DNA from 2 places in the Brucella sp. IR073 genome. Region 2 is predicted to be linked to the other one. Evidence: riboswitches for the same ligand, from Rfam matches in the RefSeq annotation. Region 2 holds a riboswitch; the other holds the start of a gene.

Region 1 (7,203 bases), on a different contig from region 2:
CAACGCCGGTTATCTTCCTCGACACAGGCAAGCATTTCCCCGCGACGCTCGCCCATCGCCGCCGTCTGGTGGAGGAATTGGGCCTCACCGATGTGCGCGACATCCTTCCTTTGCCCGAGACACTCAAGGTGGAAGACCCGTTCGGCGCGCTGTCGATGACCGACAAGGACCGCTGCTGCCATATCCGCAAGGTGGAGCCAATGGCGCGTGCCGTCGCGCCCTGGCGGGCATGGATGACGGGCCGCAAGCAGTTTCAAGCCTCGACGCGCGCCAGCCTGCCCGTGTTCGAGGCGGTGGGCCCGCGCGTCCGCATCAATCCGCTCGCTCGCTGGCAACAGGCGGATATCAAGGCCTATATGGAAGCGCACGGCCTCCCCGCCCATCCGCTGGTGGAAAAGGGCTACCCCTCCATCGGCTGCATGCCCTGCACGCGGCCCGTCGCTGATGGAGAAGACCAGCGCGCCGGACGCTGGGCCGGATCGGACAAGACCGAATGCGGCATTCACTTGACCGGTCTCACCGATACGTTGACCAACATTTCACTGACGGAATCGAATTTATGAGTGATGCAGCCGAAAAGCGCCTCTGGGCCCGTGACGGTTTTCGAGACGATCCCTATATCGAGGCCGCCAGCCTGGAGGAAGCGGGTGATGCCCCCGCCGTCATCCTGCCATTGGCCGCGTGGCTCGGGCTCGATGACGATATCAGGCGCACCAGCAACCGCCGGATCGGCGTGACGGTCGCACCGGGCGAGAGCATCGATCCGCTTATCCACAAGCTCGACACGATCCCGCTGATCGCGCTGCAATTCCCGGCTTTCAACGATGGCCGCTCCTACTCCAAGGCGCAAATCCTGAGGGAACGTCATGGCTTTCAGGGAGAGCTGCGCGCCGTGGGCGATGTGCTGATCGACCAAGTGGTGCTGATGCTCCGCGCCGGTTTCGATACGCTGCAGGTGGCGAACCCGATAGCGCTGAAACGCCTCGCCGCCCATGATTTGCGCGACACGCCGGGCTATTACCAGCCGGGCCGCGGCTCGGCAAAAACCGGAGGATATAGCTGGCGGCGGACGCCGGTGGGGTAGGGGGCTGCCATTTGATGGAATGGCCAACCTCTCAAGAAATATTCTTATGACCTATGCAGACAGGAAGCATTGATGTCCGATACGATTGAAACCGATGTTGTTATCGTTGGCGCGGGGCCGGTGGGCCTGTTTGCGGTGTTCGAGCTGGGGCTGCTCGACCTGCGTGCTCATGTCATCGACATTCTCGACCGCCCGGGCGGGCAGTGCGCCGAGCTTTATCCGGAAAAGCCGATCTATGACATTCCCGGCCTCCCGGAGGTCACCGGCCAGCAGCTGACCGACAATCTCCTGAAGCAGATCGCGCCTTTCAGTCCGCAATTCCATTTCTCCACCATGGTAACCGCTCTGACGCGCCTCGAAGATGGCCGCTTCCGCGTCGAGACCGATGCGGGCGAAGTCTTCCTCACCAAAGTGGTCGTCATCGCCGCCGGCGGCGGTTCCTTTCAGCCGAAGCGGCCGCCGGTGCCCGACATCGAGCATTATGAGGGCCGATCCGTCTTCTACGCCGTGCGCAGGATCGAAGCCTTCCGCGACCGCGATGTGGTGATCGTCGGCGGCGGCGATTCGGCGCTCGATTGGACGCTGAACCTCGAGCCGGTGGCGAAGTCCGTGACGCTCGTCCACCGCCGCCCCGAATTCCGCGCCGCGCCCGACAGCGTCAACAAGATGTGGGCGCTGGAGAAGGAAGGCCGTGTGAAGTTCCGCATGGGGCAGCTTGCCAGCCTCAACGGAGCGGATGGCGAGTTGTCGCAAGTGGTGATCAAGGGCGCGGAAGGCGGGGAAGTGCTGGAGGCCGACCGGCTGCTGCCCTTCTTCGGTCTGACGATGAAGCTCGGCCCCATAGCCGATTGGGGACTGAACCTCGACCAGAACCTGATCGCCGTCGATACGGAGAAATTCGAGACATCAGAGCCAGGCATCTTCGCCATCGGCGACATCAACACCTATCCCGGCAAGCTGAAGCTCATCCTTTCGGGCTTCCACGAGGCAGCCTTGATGGCGCAGGCGGCAAAGCGTATTGTCGCGCCCGGCGAGCGGATCGTCTTCCAGTACACGACCTCGTCCACCTCTCTGCAGAAAAAGTTGAAAGCAGCATAGTGAGTTCCGATACGCTTCTCATCCACGTCACCGACCAGAACGGCGAGCGCCACACGCTGGAGGCGCTCGAAGGCTTCCGCGTGATGGAGATCATCCGCGACTGGGGGCTCGACATCAAGGCCGAGTGCGGCGGCGCTTGCGCCTGCGGCACCTGCCATGTCTATGTGGATGAGGCGTGGGCGCACAAGCTCTATGCGCCGCTGGACGAGGAGCAGGACCAGCTCGACCAGACGTTCCATGTCGAGGACAATTCCCGTCTTTCCTGCCAGCTTATCATGACGCCGGAATTGAACGGCCTCGAAGTGACACTGGCGCCGGGTACGGAAAAGGGGCGGGAGGCGGCTTAGGGGAACAAGGAATAGGGGAGGAGGCTGCCGCTTGCTCCCCAAAACATATTCCCCTATCTCCCCTATTCCCGACTCCCCCTCGAAAGGAACTCCGTCATGATCCGGCACATCGTTTTTTTCAGCGCCAAGGAAGGGCAGGATATCCAGGAGATCCGCGCCGGGCTGGAGCGGCTGGGGACGATTCCCCATTCCGATCTGTTCGAGGTTCTGGAGAACACTAAGGTCGATCCGCTCTGTGACAAGATCGATCTCGTCGTCTATGCGGAATTCGCCGACGAAGCGGCGCTTGCAGCCTATAAGGCTCACCCCACCTACGCCGAAACCACCAGACATGTCCGCCCGATGCGCGAGCTGCGTTTTTCGGCGGATGTGGTGTCGAAGGTAAGGTAAATCACCCGCGCCGGGGCTTCACCGCCAGCGGCAGATTGCCGAAAAGATCCGGCTCGCTGCTGGTCCGCGCGCCCTCAATGGCGAGGATGCGCAGTTTCGTCTCGACCCCGCCATTGGCTGAAAACCCGCCCGTCTTGCCATTCGCGCCGAGCACGCGATGGCAGGGGACGATGATGGGATAGGGGTTCTTGCCGAGCGCCTGCCCCACCGCCTGTGACAGGCTGATATCGCCGATTTGCCTTGCAATCGCTCCATAGCTCACGGTTTCGCCGGGCAGTATGCGCAGCGCGATTTCATAGACCTGCCGGTGCAGCGGCGGCAGGTTTTCCATGTCGAGCGGCGCGTTCGACAAATCTGCTTTCTCGCCTTCGAGGAGCGCCTTGATGCGGCCGATCACGTCCAGCACCAAGGCGGGCGCTTCGCTCTCCCGCGCCGCCGGAAGCCGCTTCTGCAGCCGTGCCAGCGTTGCCGCTGCATTCGCTTCCGGCAGTTGCAGCGCGACGATTCCTCGCTCGCCCCATGCGATGCCGCAAGGGCCGATCGCGGTGTCGAAAATGGTCAGTCCCAGCGATTCCATCCGATAGATCCTATCAGAAATCCCCATTTGATGCTGTTGGACGTGAGCGGTAATAATGTTATGCGTAAAGCAAATGCGGGCATCCGAGGAACGCAAATGGACGATTATGAAAGATACGCCACTGGGCTGCTGATTGTATTCGGCGCGCTCATCATCGGCGGTTTAATGGCGGTCAACATTACCGTTGGGGACAAGCCCGGCTTCCTCTTCGCCTTGGGCGCAGCCATCGTTGCGTGGGGCTCGGCTTTCGCGGTGCTGTTCGACCGCCCGCGCATCTACGGCCTGATGATCGCCGCTGCGGTCGCGCTCGTCGCCGCTTCCATCGCCGCCTATGTCATGTAAGAAATCGTCTTATAACCCCTCCGCGTGTTGACACGGGACCATCAGGCGGTCCTTATGAATCATCGAGGTCCTTTGAGTCGGGTAAAATCCGCTTGAGGGCTAAGAGGGAAGCCGGTGCGTATTCCCCAAGAATACAAGGCCGGCGCTGCCCCCGCAACTGTATGCGGCGAGCTGCTGTCATTGAATGCCACTGGTCTTGAGACCGGGAAGGCCGACAGTCGCAATGACCCGCGAGCCAGGAGACCTGCCTCGATGCGAGGGATGTGAGAGCATCCCGTGAATAGGTCAACGGGCGGGGTGTCCCGGTGCATCGCTTGGCAATGGATGGCGCAAGGCCACCTGTTTCCGTTCGTGCGCGCTCGAATATCCCCGTCACCATCACCGGGGATTTTGATGCCGATTGCCGAACCTGCCGCCGAGACCATCGCCAGACGCCGCGCCGCCTCGCAATGCTCGCCTGAGGAAATCTTTATCGCCTGGCTTTTGTGGTTGCCCAAGGAAGCCGACATGGCTGCCGCCGCCGCCGAGGAAATCCGCAGGCTTGATCGCTATCAAGGCCCGTTGACCGGCCCGCTTCGCTTGCGTGAGATGTTCGTCACGCTGGTCGCCTCGCTGGAAGGTGCACTTCATTGACATAAACATATCTTTATGTCATTAAATCTGCTCGCCCATCCCCTTTGGCTGGCAGAGCAGGTATTTGTTTCATGAGTTCCATTGACGATCTCTTCGGGGCAGAAGCCCCGAGGCGGGACGGTTCCGAGGTTCTGGCTGCGCTCACCAGGGCCGCGCGGGAACGGATTCTAATCCTCGATGGCGCGATGGGAACGCAGATCCAGGGGCTAGGCTTCCACGAGGAGCATTTTCGCGGCGAGCGCTTTGCCGCCTGCGATTGCCAGCTTCAGGGCAACAACGATCTTTTAACGCTCACCCAACCCAAGGCGATTGAGGAAATCCATTACGCCTATGCCATGGCGGGCGCGGATATCATCGAAACCAACACCTTTTCCTCCACCTCCATCGCGCAGGCCGATTACGGCATGGAGGCCATGGTCTATGAATTGAACCGGGATGGCGCGCGGCTTGCCCGCCGTGCGGCGCTGCGCGCCGAGAAGACGGATGGACGCCGCCGCTTCGTCGCCGGGGCGCTGGGGCCGACCAACCGCACCGCTTCCATCTCGCCCGATGTCAACAATCCGGGCTATCGCGCCGTCACATTCGATGACCTCAAGATCGCCTATGCCGAGCAAATCCGAGGTCTCATCGACGGCGGGGCCGATATCATCCTGATCGAGACGATCTTCGACACGCTCAACGCCAAGGCGGCGGTTTTCGCGACGGAAGAAGTCTTTGCTGAAAAGAGCGTCCGCCTGCCGGTCATGATCTCGGGTACGATCACCGATCTCTCCGGCCGCACGCTTTCCGGCCAGACGCCAACGGCCTTCTGGTATTCGCTGCGCCATGCCCGGCCTTTCACCATCGGGCTCAATTGCGCGCTGGGGGCCAATGCCATGCGCGCCCATCTGGCGGAGATATCCGGCGTCGCCGATACCTTTGTCTGTGCTTATCCGAATGCCGGCCTCCCCAATGAATTCGGCCAGTATGACGAAAGTCCGGAGGCGATGGCGGCGCAGATCGAGACCTTCGCCCGCGAGGGGCTGGTCAATGTCGTGGGTGGCTGCTGCGGCTCGACGCCGGACCATATCCGCGCCATCGCCGAAGCCGTCTCCCGTCATAGGCCACGGGAAATTCCGGAAGCCGAGCCTCTGATGCGGCTTTCCGGGCTGGAGCCTTTCACGCTCACCAAGGACATCCCCTTCGTCAATGTCGGCGAGCGTACCAATGTCACCGGTTCGGCGAAGTTCCGCAAACTGATCACGGCGGGCGATTATGCCAGCGCCCTCGATGTCGCCCGCGACCAGGTGGAGAACGGCGCGCAGATCATCGACGTCAATATGGATGAGGGGCTGATCGATTCGCAAAAGGCGATGACCGAGTTCCTCAATCTCATCGCTGCCGAGCCGGACATCGCCCGCGTGCCCGTCATGATCGATTCCTCCAAATGGGAGGTGATCGAGGCAGGGCTGAAATGCGTACAGGGCAAGCCGGTGGTCAATTCCATCTCGATGAAGGAGGGCGAGGAAGCCTTCCTGCATCATGCGAAGCTCTGCCGGGCCTATGGCGCCGCCGTCGTCATCATGGCCTTCGATGAGCAGGGGCAGGCGGATACGGAAGCGCGCAAGGTGGAAATCTGCACCCGCGCCTATAAGTTGCTGACGGAAAAGGTGGGCTTCCCGTCCGAGGATATCATCTTCGACCCGAACATCTTTGCCGTCGCCACCGGCATCGAGGAGCACAACAATTACGGCGTCGATTTCATCGAAGCCACGCGGGAAATCATCCGCACCTTGCCGCACGTCCATGTCTCGGGCGGCGTGTCGAACCTCTCCTTCTCCTTCCGCGGCAATGAGCCGGTGCGCGAGGCGATGCATGCCGTGTTTCTCTACCACGCCATTCAGGCGGGGATGGATATGGGCATCGTCAATGCCGGTCAGCTGGCGGTCTACGAATCGATCGAGCCGGAATTGCGCGAGGCCTGCGAGGACGTGGTGCTCAACCGCCGTCCCGACGCGACCGAGCGCCTGCTGGAGCTTGCCGAGCGCTTTAAGGGGGCGGCGGGCAAGGAGGCGAAGGAGCGCGATCTTTCCTGGCGCGAATGGCCGGTCGAGAAGCGGTTGGAGCATGCGCTCGTCAACGGCATCACCGAATATATCGAGGCGGATACCGAGGAGGCACGGCTTGCCGCCGAGCGGCCGCTGCATGTCATCGAAGGTCCTTTGATGGCGGGGATGAATGTGGTGGGCGATCTCTTCGGCTCCGGCAAAATGTTCCTACCGCAGGTGGTCAAATCCGCCCGCGTGATGAAGCAGGCGGTGGCGGTGCTCTTGCCTTACATGGAAGAGGAAAAGCGCCTCAATGGCGGCAGCGGCGAGCGCCAGAGCGCCGGCAAGGTGCTGATGGCGACCGTCAAGGGCGATGTGCACGATATCGGCAAGAACATTGTCGGCGTCGTGCTCGCCTGCAACAATTATGAGATCATCGATCTCGGCGTCATGGTCCCGGCGCAGAAGATTCTGGAAACGGCGCGCGCGGAGAAGGTCGATATCATCGGTCTCTCCGGCCTCATTACACCGTCGCTCGACGAGATGGCCCATGTCGCCTCCGAGATGGAGCGCGAAGGCTTCGACATTCCCCTCTTGATCGGCGGCGCCACCACCAGCCGGGTGCATACCGCGGTGAAAATCCACCCGCGCTACGAACGCGGCCAGGCGGTCTATGTGGTCGATGCGAGCCGCGCCGTCGGCGTC
Region 2 (7,203 bases):
ACTATCGGCGATCTCAAGCGCTTCCGCGAGAATGGCTGGGACCGCGATCTGCGGATGCATGTGAGACGCGGCGGCCATGTCGTCGGCCTTTGCGGCGGCTACCAGATGCTGGGCCGCTCGGTGCGCGATCCAGACGGGATCGAAGGCGATATCCGCGAAATCGAGGGGCTGGGCCTGCTCGATATCGAGACTATCATGGAGCCGGAAAAGACGGTGCGCAATTCGACCGCGCATTCGGTGATGTTCGATGTGCCGCTCGAGGGGTATGAGATCCATCTCGGCCGGACCAGCGGACCCGACTGCGCGCGGCCTGCCATTATCGTGAACAATGTTCCTGACGGAGCGGTATCGCCGGATGGGCGCGTTTTCGGCACCTATCTGCACGGGCTGTTCAGCTCCGATGCGTTCCGGGCGGCGTTTTTGCGGTCGCTCGGCGTAACCGGCGGTACGGTGTCCTACCGCGCACAGGTGGAGCAGGCGCTGGACGAGGTGGCGGAGGAACTGGCGGGGTGTCTGGACGTGGAGGGGTTGCTGAGGCTGCGGTGGAGGTAGTGCCAGACGCCCTCGTGGTTCGACGGAGGCGCCAAGAACACCCCCCTCTGCCCTGCCGGGCATCTCCCCCTCAAGGGGGGAGATCGGCCTTCATCGATGACGGCCCTTTATTCTCCAACGTCGGCGATTGGCGAAAGCAGACCTCACAGCCAATCTCCCCCCTTGAGGGGGAGATGCCCGCCAGGGCAGAGGGGGGTATCACCGCGCCAACGTTTCCATATTAAAATCCTTACGCCGGCAGCACCACCGTAACCACCGCCCCGCCATGCTCTCCATTCTCCAGCCGGAGCGATCCACCATGCGCTGTGGCGATGGCGCGGACGACGGAGAGGCCGAGGCCGGTGCCGCCGGTGGCGCGGGAGCGGGAGGGGTCGCCGCGCCAGAACGGGTCGGCGGCGGCGAGGTCCATATCCGCGGGAAAGCCGGGGCCGTGGTCGGTGAGGCGGATGATAATGTGGCCGTCTGGAAGCGCGCCGGTCTCGACGCGCAGGCGCTTGCCTTTGGCGGCGTAGCGGCAGGCGTTTTGCACAAGCGCGAGGACCGCCTGGCGGATGCGCTCGGCATCGACCGGAGCAGGCGCGGGAGCGAGGCGGGTTTCGACGGCAAGGCCGCTTGCATCGAGCATGGATCTGGCCGAGTCGAGGACGATTTCAACCTCCTTGGCGATATCGCGCGATTGCCGGTCGATCACCAGCTTCTGCCCGATGGCCAGCGACAGGGTGCGCAGGTCTTCAATGAGCCGGGAGAGGCTTTCGACCTGGGTGAGCAGGCTTGACAGGGTTTTGGGTTCGGTCGGGAACACGCCGTCGAGCATTCCCTGTATTGAGCCGCGCAGGATCGTCACGGGCGTGCGCAATTCATGCGCCACCGCCATATTATTGAAGCGAAGGCGCTCTTCCATCGTTTCAAGGCTGACCGCCAGCGCATTGAAGCTTTCGACCAAGCTCGCTACCTCGCGCGTGTTGGCGTGCGATACGCCGACGCGGGCGGAAAAATCGCCGGATTTCAGGCTTTCCGCCGCATCGGCTAATTTCTGGAGCGGGTGGGCGATTCGCCGGGCAAGCCAGACGCCGATCAGGCTGCACAGGGTGGCCGACAGAAGGCTGCACACCAGCACCGACATCTGGAGCTCAAAATCGGTGGGCTTGTCGAAATCGACGGCTCCATCGACGGATGAGAGATAGCGGAGCAATTCCTGGAGCGCCGCGGCATCGGGTACCTCGCCATTGTTTACAGCGCGGTAGGTCTCCGCCATTTGCGGCGGCGGCAGGCTGTCGACGATCGCATCTTCCAGATGGTTGGCGTACCAGTTCACGCCCAGATAGGTGAGGCTGACGCTCAAGAGCAGCATGGCCGCGATGACGAGGGCCGTGGTTTTCGCCAGGGGCAGAGCGCGCGTTTTCATTTGGGCTCCGAGAAGCGGTAGCCGATGCCGCGCACGGCAGGGAACAGCCCCTTCTGCCCCAGCTCTTCCAGCTTGCGGCGCAGGTTGGAGATGTGGGTATCGACCGTGCGGGCCAGCGCGTCGCTCTCCGGCAGGCAGGCGTCGAGAATGTCGGCCCGGTCGAAGGCGTGGGTGGGGCGGCGGATCATATAGGCGAGAATGCGGAATTCACTCAGCGTCAGCGGGATGGACCGGCGCGTGTCGCCCTGCCGGACGAACGCCGCGTGAGCGTGAAAATCCACCTCGATATCGCCGAAGCGGCGAACGCTCTCCTCAGCGCCACCCCGGGCGCGGCGCAGCACGGCCTTGACCCGCGCGACGACCTCCTGCGGGTTGAAGGGCTTCACCACATAATCATCCGCGCCCAGCCTAAGGCCGCTTAGGCGATCGATGTCTTCGGCCAGCGCCGTCACCATGATGACAGGCGTGTTGCCGGTCTGGCGCAACCTGGCGAGCACCCCGAAGCCATCGAGCCTGGGGATGCGGACATCGAGCAGCACCAGATCGGGCGCGAGCAGCGCATGGTGCTGCAACGCCGTTTCGCCATCGGCGGCCCGCACTGTGCGATAGCCCTCCCGCACCAGATATGCGTCCAATATCCGGGCGATCTCCGGCTCATCCTCGACGATCAGAACGAGACTGTTGTCCACGCGATGTAGCTCCGTTCGCTGCGTCCCGTTTGATAGCGCTTATCGTGAGTGGTGAATAGTGAATGGAACCAATCGCCGACCCTTCACCGTTCCCCATTGACGATCTACCGACCAGCCCTTGGCCGTTTCTTGACAAAACGAGCCCAGACCGCAGCCGAGCCAATCTTTTGAGGTGTTCGATATGCGGGAAACGACGTTCAGACTATATGACAGGCAGCATTGGAATGAGACCGCGCCCGCCACGGCATGGCTGGGGTTGACCATTCTTGTCGTCAGCTTCGTGTTCATTCTCTTTCCCGGCCTCGATCTGGCGGCTACGCGCCTCATCGCGGATGGCGCGCTGTTTCCGCTGGCCGATAGTCCGCTTTTGCAGGCTTTGCGGGATTTCAACCGCGCGGTGATCTGGTGGCTGCTGCCGCTGATGAGCTTGGCTGTCCTGGCCTATGCGCTCTTGCCGCGCCGGGTGGCGTTTCTCGCCCCGCACAAGGCGCTCTTTGTCATCTCCAGTTTCGCGGTGGGGCCGGGATTGCTGGTGCAGGCGGCGAAGAGTTTGATCGGGCGGCCCCGGCCCACTGGCATCGTCGAATTCGGGGGCACGGCCGCGTTTTCCCCGGTTTGGCAATTTGCCGGCTTCTGCAGCCGCAATTGCTCGTTTCCATCGGGCGAGGCGGCGCTGGCGGCGGCGGCTTTGTCGGTGCTGGTGTTCGTGCCCGTCGCTCTGCGCCGCAGCGTTGGGATAGCGTTCACACCCTTTTTACTTGTTGTTGCGCTCAACCGGGTGTTGTTCGGAGCCCATTTCCTGTCGGACGTGCTGATTGCATGGTTCGGCACGCTTTGGGCGATGGCCTGGCTGTGGAGCCGCATCGCAGCTGGCGCCGGCAGGATCGATGGCGTTATCCGCCGGGCCGGGCTCCCGATTCGCCGCGCAATATTCGGCCTATGGGCCGACTGAGAGGCGCTCCAATTTTCCTTTCTGAATGGTGACACATGTCGATGCATAGGCAAGGGCGCGCCGGCCATTGGCAGCATGCGCCGCTCATCAATCCGATCCTGCGTCAGGCGGCGGGCCTCGGCCTGCGGCTGCGGGTGAGAAAAGCAGCGGCCTTCTGGCTGCGTTCGTTGATCTCTCCCGCGCTGACGCTGCGCTGGTTCCGGTTTCTCGCTGTTTTCACCGAACACAAGACGCGGATGCCGCCGCATGACGATATCCTGCGCAAATCGCTCTCGACCTTTCTGGTCTATCGGATGCCGCGGCGCGAAAAGCTCGACCTGCTGATGCAGCATTTCGAAATCGCCGGCGAAATCCTGCGGCCGAAAGTGTTGAAAACGCTTTGGCAGGGCGGCACCGTCCATGCGGGAAACGTGGCCGGGCGCGACCATACCTACCGGCTGGAGCTTTCACTCGCCGAGAATTGCGGCTGCCGTCATGAAGGCGCATTCTCGCTCTGCCTGAAGCGGTCCGATGACATGGCGCTCTGCATGGCCAGCTTCATCTTCACCCCGGCAGGCGGCGGCTCCTACAGCATCGTCATTGGCGGCATGCAGGGCCCTCGCGGTGAGGAGGCGAAGCGGGCGGTGATCTCGGCCACGCGCGATCTGGGCGGCCTCCGGCCCAAGGATGCAGTACTGCTCGGGCTCAGAGGCATGATGACGCGCAGCGCCGTTTCCTATCTCATGGCGGTATCCAATGCCCGCCACGCCATCAACCAGCGCGCGGAGAAGCGGCGCTGCCGAATGCGCACCGATCTCGACGGCTATTGGCTTGAGCGCGGCGGGGTGCATTTTCAGCCCTTCGGCTTTCGCATTCCATTCGAGCGCGCTGCGGAAGGGGGCACGGAAAGCCGGCGCGATGCCAGCAAAGCGGCCTGCATAAAGGCGGGCGCAAGCGTGCTGCGTCATTGACGGCACCAGCCATAAAACATAGTGTGCAGCCATTGCGTTCGGTTCCTGAGGGCGGAAGCCCTAGGGATCAAAAGGGAATGCGACGGACGGACCCATGCCGGGCGTCCATATCGCAGCCGACCCCGCGACTGTAGAGCGGATAGGATCGATGCCACGCGCCGGGATAGCCCCGGCGAGCCACTGGGAAACCGGGAAGGCGGCGCCGATCTTCTGACCCGCGAGCCAGGAGACCTGCCGGGCGCATGAGGGCAATAGTGCCCGCTACCTCAGGGGAGTTTTCCCCCGCTGCCTGCACGGAGGTTGTCATGGCTGCACGTACTGAAGTTTCCCAATCGCTTTCCCTGCCGCTGGCGACGCGGCTCGCGACCGCTGGGGTCTCGCTCTTTCTCGGCGCTTTCCTGATCTATGGCGTCGGGCTCGCCCAGTCCGACACGCTGCACGATTCGGCGCATGACACGCGCCATTCGTATGGGTTTCCTTGCCATTGACGTAAGAATTTGAACAGGAACGGACACGCCGGTTCCGAACACCCCCCTCTGTCCTGCCGGACATCTCCCCCTCAAGGGGGGAGATTACGCCTTCATCGACGTTTACGCCAATCGCAAACGTTCATAATCAGAGGCCGAGGGGCATGCCAGCCAATCTCCCCCCTTGAGGGGGAGATGCCCGGCAGGGCAGAGGGGGGTGTCTCCAACCGCATCGCGATGCAAGGTTCCGCTCCGTTCACAGGGGGAGACAGACCAAATGTACATCCGTTATCTCTTAGCCACGCTCATCGCCGGCCTTTTTGCCGGGCTTCTCGTCACGCCTGCGATGTATCTGCGCACCGTTCCGCTTATCCTGCAGGCGGAAACCTATGAAGACGCCGCTGGCGGGCACAGCCACGAACCGGAGGCGGCGCCGCACACCCATGCTGCCGGCGAAGCGCATGAGCATGAGGAGGCTGGCGCTGAACTACCGTTCGGCCGTCTCGGCAATACCATTCTCGCCAATCTCGTGGCAGGCGCGGGTTTCGCGCTGGCGCTCGGCGGCGTGGCCCTGCTGCTGGGACGGCGGATCACGGCGAAGAACGGCATCTATTGGGGCCTTGCGGGCTTCTTCGTCTTCGCCTTAGCGCCGTCGCTCGGCCTCGCGCCGGAACTGCCGGCCATGCCCGCCGCCGATCTGAGTGAGCGGCAGCTCTGGTGGGGGGGCACCGTGCTGTTCTCCGCCATCGGCCTCGCTCTCGTCGCGCTGATGCACGAAGCCTGGGCGAAGGTGACCGGCCTCGCGCTGATCGCTTTGCCGCATCTCTATGGTCCGCCACGGCCCGATGATATCTCCTCGCCGGTTCCCGCCGTGCTCGCCTCGGAATATGCAGTGGCATCGCTTGCGACCAATCTGTTCATGTGGGCGGTGCTGGGACTGGCGCTCGGCTGGCTGCTGCAGCGCTATGCCGGTGGGGAGCTGGAGGGGTAGGATTTGATGGAGGCGTCGTTCACCCCCCTCTGTCCTGCCGGACATCTCCCCCTCAAGGGGGGAGATCGGCTGACGCGACGCTCCGCCACCTTTCTGCAACGTTGGCGATTGGTGCCGAACGTCGATGAAGGCGTAATCTCCCCCCTTGAGGGGGAGATGCCCGGCAGGGCAGAGGGGGGTGTCTTGGAGCCGCCGATTCCCGCCGAAAGTGAAGGGCTTTAATCAATGCCCGGAACCACCATTCTCATCCTCGGCGGCGCGCGCTCAGGCAAATCCGCATTTGCCGAGCGGCTTGTTGAAGCATCCGGCCTCGACGCGGTCTATATCGCGACGGGGCAGGCCTATGATGACGAGATGCGAGAGCGGATCGCGGCGCATAGAGAGCGTCGCGGCTCTATTTGGACTACGGCGGAAGAGCCGCTTGACCTCATTGGCGCGCTTCAAGCCCATGCGGGCAAGGGGCGGGTGGTGCTGGTGGATTGCCTGACGCTGTGGCTCACCAATCTCATGATGGCCGAACGGGACATTGCGGCGGAAACCGCGCGGCTCGCGGCGGCTATGACCGAACTCAAGGGTACGGTGCTGTTCGTTTCCAACGAGGTGGGGCTTGGCATCGTGCCTGATAACGCAATGGCGCGGGCGTTTCGCGACCATGCCGGGCGGCTCAATCAAGCCGTCGCTGCTCAAGCGGACGAAGTTTATTTCATAGCGGCGGGATTGCCGCTCAAGATGAAGGGATGATCCCATGCAGGGACAAAAGATACCGGCTACCGTCATCACCGGCTTTCTCGGCTCGGGCAAGACGACGATGATCCGCAATCTGCTCGAGAATGCCAATGGCAAGCGCATCGCGCTTATCATCAATGAATTCGGCGATCTCGGCGTCGATGGCGGCATTCTCAAAGGCTGCGGCATCGAGACATGCCGCGAGGAGGATGTGATCGAGCTCAACAATGGCTGCATCTGCTGCACCGTGGCGGATGATTTCATTCCGACCATGACCAAGCTCCTCGACCGGGCGGACCGGCCCGATCACATCGTCATCGAGACCTCCGGCCTCGCCCTGCCGCAGCCGCTCGTCGCCGCCTTCAACTGGCCGGAGATCAAGACGCAGGTGACGGTCGACGGCGTCATCACCGTCATCGACGCCGCCGCCGTCTCGGAGGGCCGTTTCGCCGATGACCATGACAAAGTGGA

The links. Region 2 has a riboswitch for cobalamin ahead of ACOWVG_RS13940 (CbtB domain-containing protein). Riboswitches for the same ligand answer to the same signal wherever they lie in the genome.
Region 1: it holds a riboswitch for cobalamin, as region 2 does, so the genes downstream of both, ACOWVG_RS04035 (hypothetical protein) here and ACOWVG_RS13940 (CbtB domain-containing protein) in region 2, are expected to answer to the same signal.

What each region holds. Positions count from the first base shown of each region.
Region 1 covers NZ_JBAKHD010000002.1:46,646-53,848, reverse strand. Annotated here, with positions in the region: gene ACOWVG_RS04070 (phosphoadenylyl-sulfate reductase) at 1-563, shown strand, start outside; gene ACOWVG_RS04065 (DUF934 domain-containing protein) at 560-1,084, shown strand; gene ACOWVG_RS04060 (NAD(P)/FAD-dependent oxidoreductase) at 1,157-2,182, shown strand; gene ACOWVG_RS04055 (2Fe-2S iron-sulfur cluster-binding protein) at 2,182-2,529, shown strand; gene ACOWVG_RS04050 (Dabb family protein) at 2,626-2,919, shown strand; gene ACOWVG_RS04045 (methylated-DNA--[protein]-cysteine S-methyltransferase) at 2,921-3,496, opposite strand; gene ACOWVG_RS04040 (hypothetical protein) at 3,593-3,838, shown strand; cobalamin riboswitch at 3,887-4,105, shown strand; gene ACOWVG_RS04035 (hypothetical protein) at 4,232-4,471, shown strand; gene metH (methionine synthase) at 4,543-7,203, shown strand, end outside.
Region 2 covers NZ_JBAKHD010000005.1:415,067-422,269, forward strand. Annotated here, with positions in the region: gene ACOWVG_RS13915 (cobyric acid synthase) at 1-552, shown strand, start outside; gene ACOWVG_RS13920 (ATP-binding protein) at 782-1,957, opposite strand; gene ACOWVG_RS13925 (response regulator) at 1,954-2,646, opposite strand; gene ACOWVG_RS13930 (phosphatase PAP2 family protein) at 2,828-3,598, shown strand; gene ACOWVG_RS13935 (DUF535 family protein) at 3,634-4,548, shown strand; cobalamin riboswitch at 4,571-4,802, shown strand; gene ACOWVG_RS13940 (CbtB domain-containing protein) at 4,854-5,036, shown strand; gene ACOWVG_RS13945 (CbtA family protein) at 5,293-6,006, shown strand; gene cobU (bifunctional adenosylcobinamide kinase/adenosylcobinamide-phosphate guanylyltransferase) at 6,232-6,747, shown strand; gene cobW (cobalamin biosynthesis protein CobW) at 6,752-7,203, shown strand, end outside.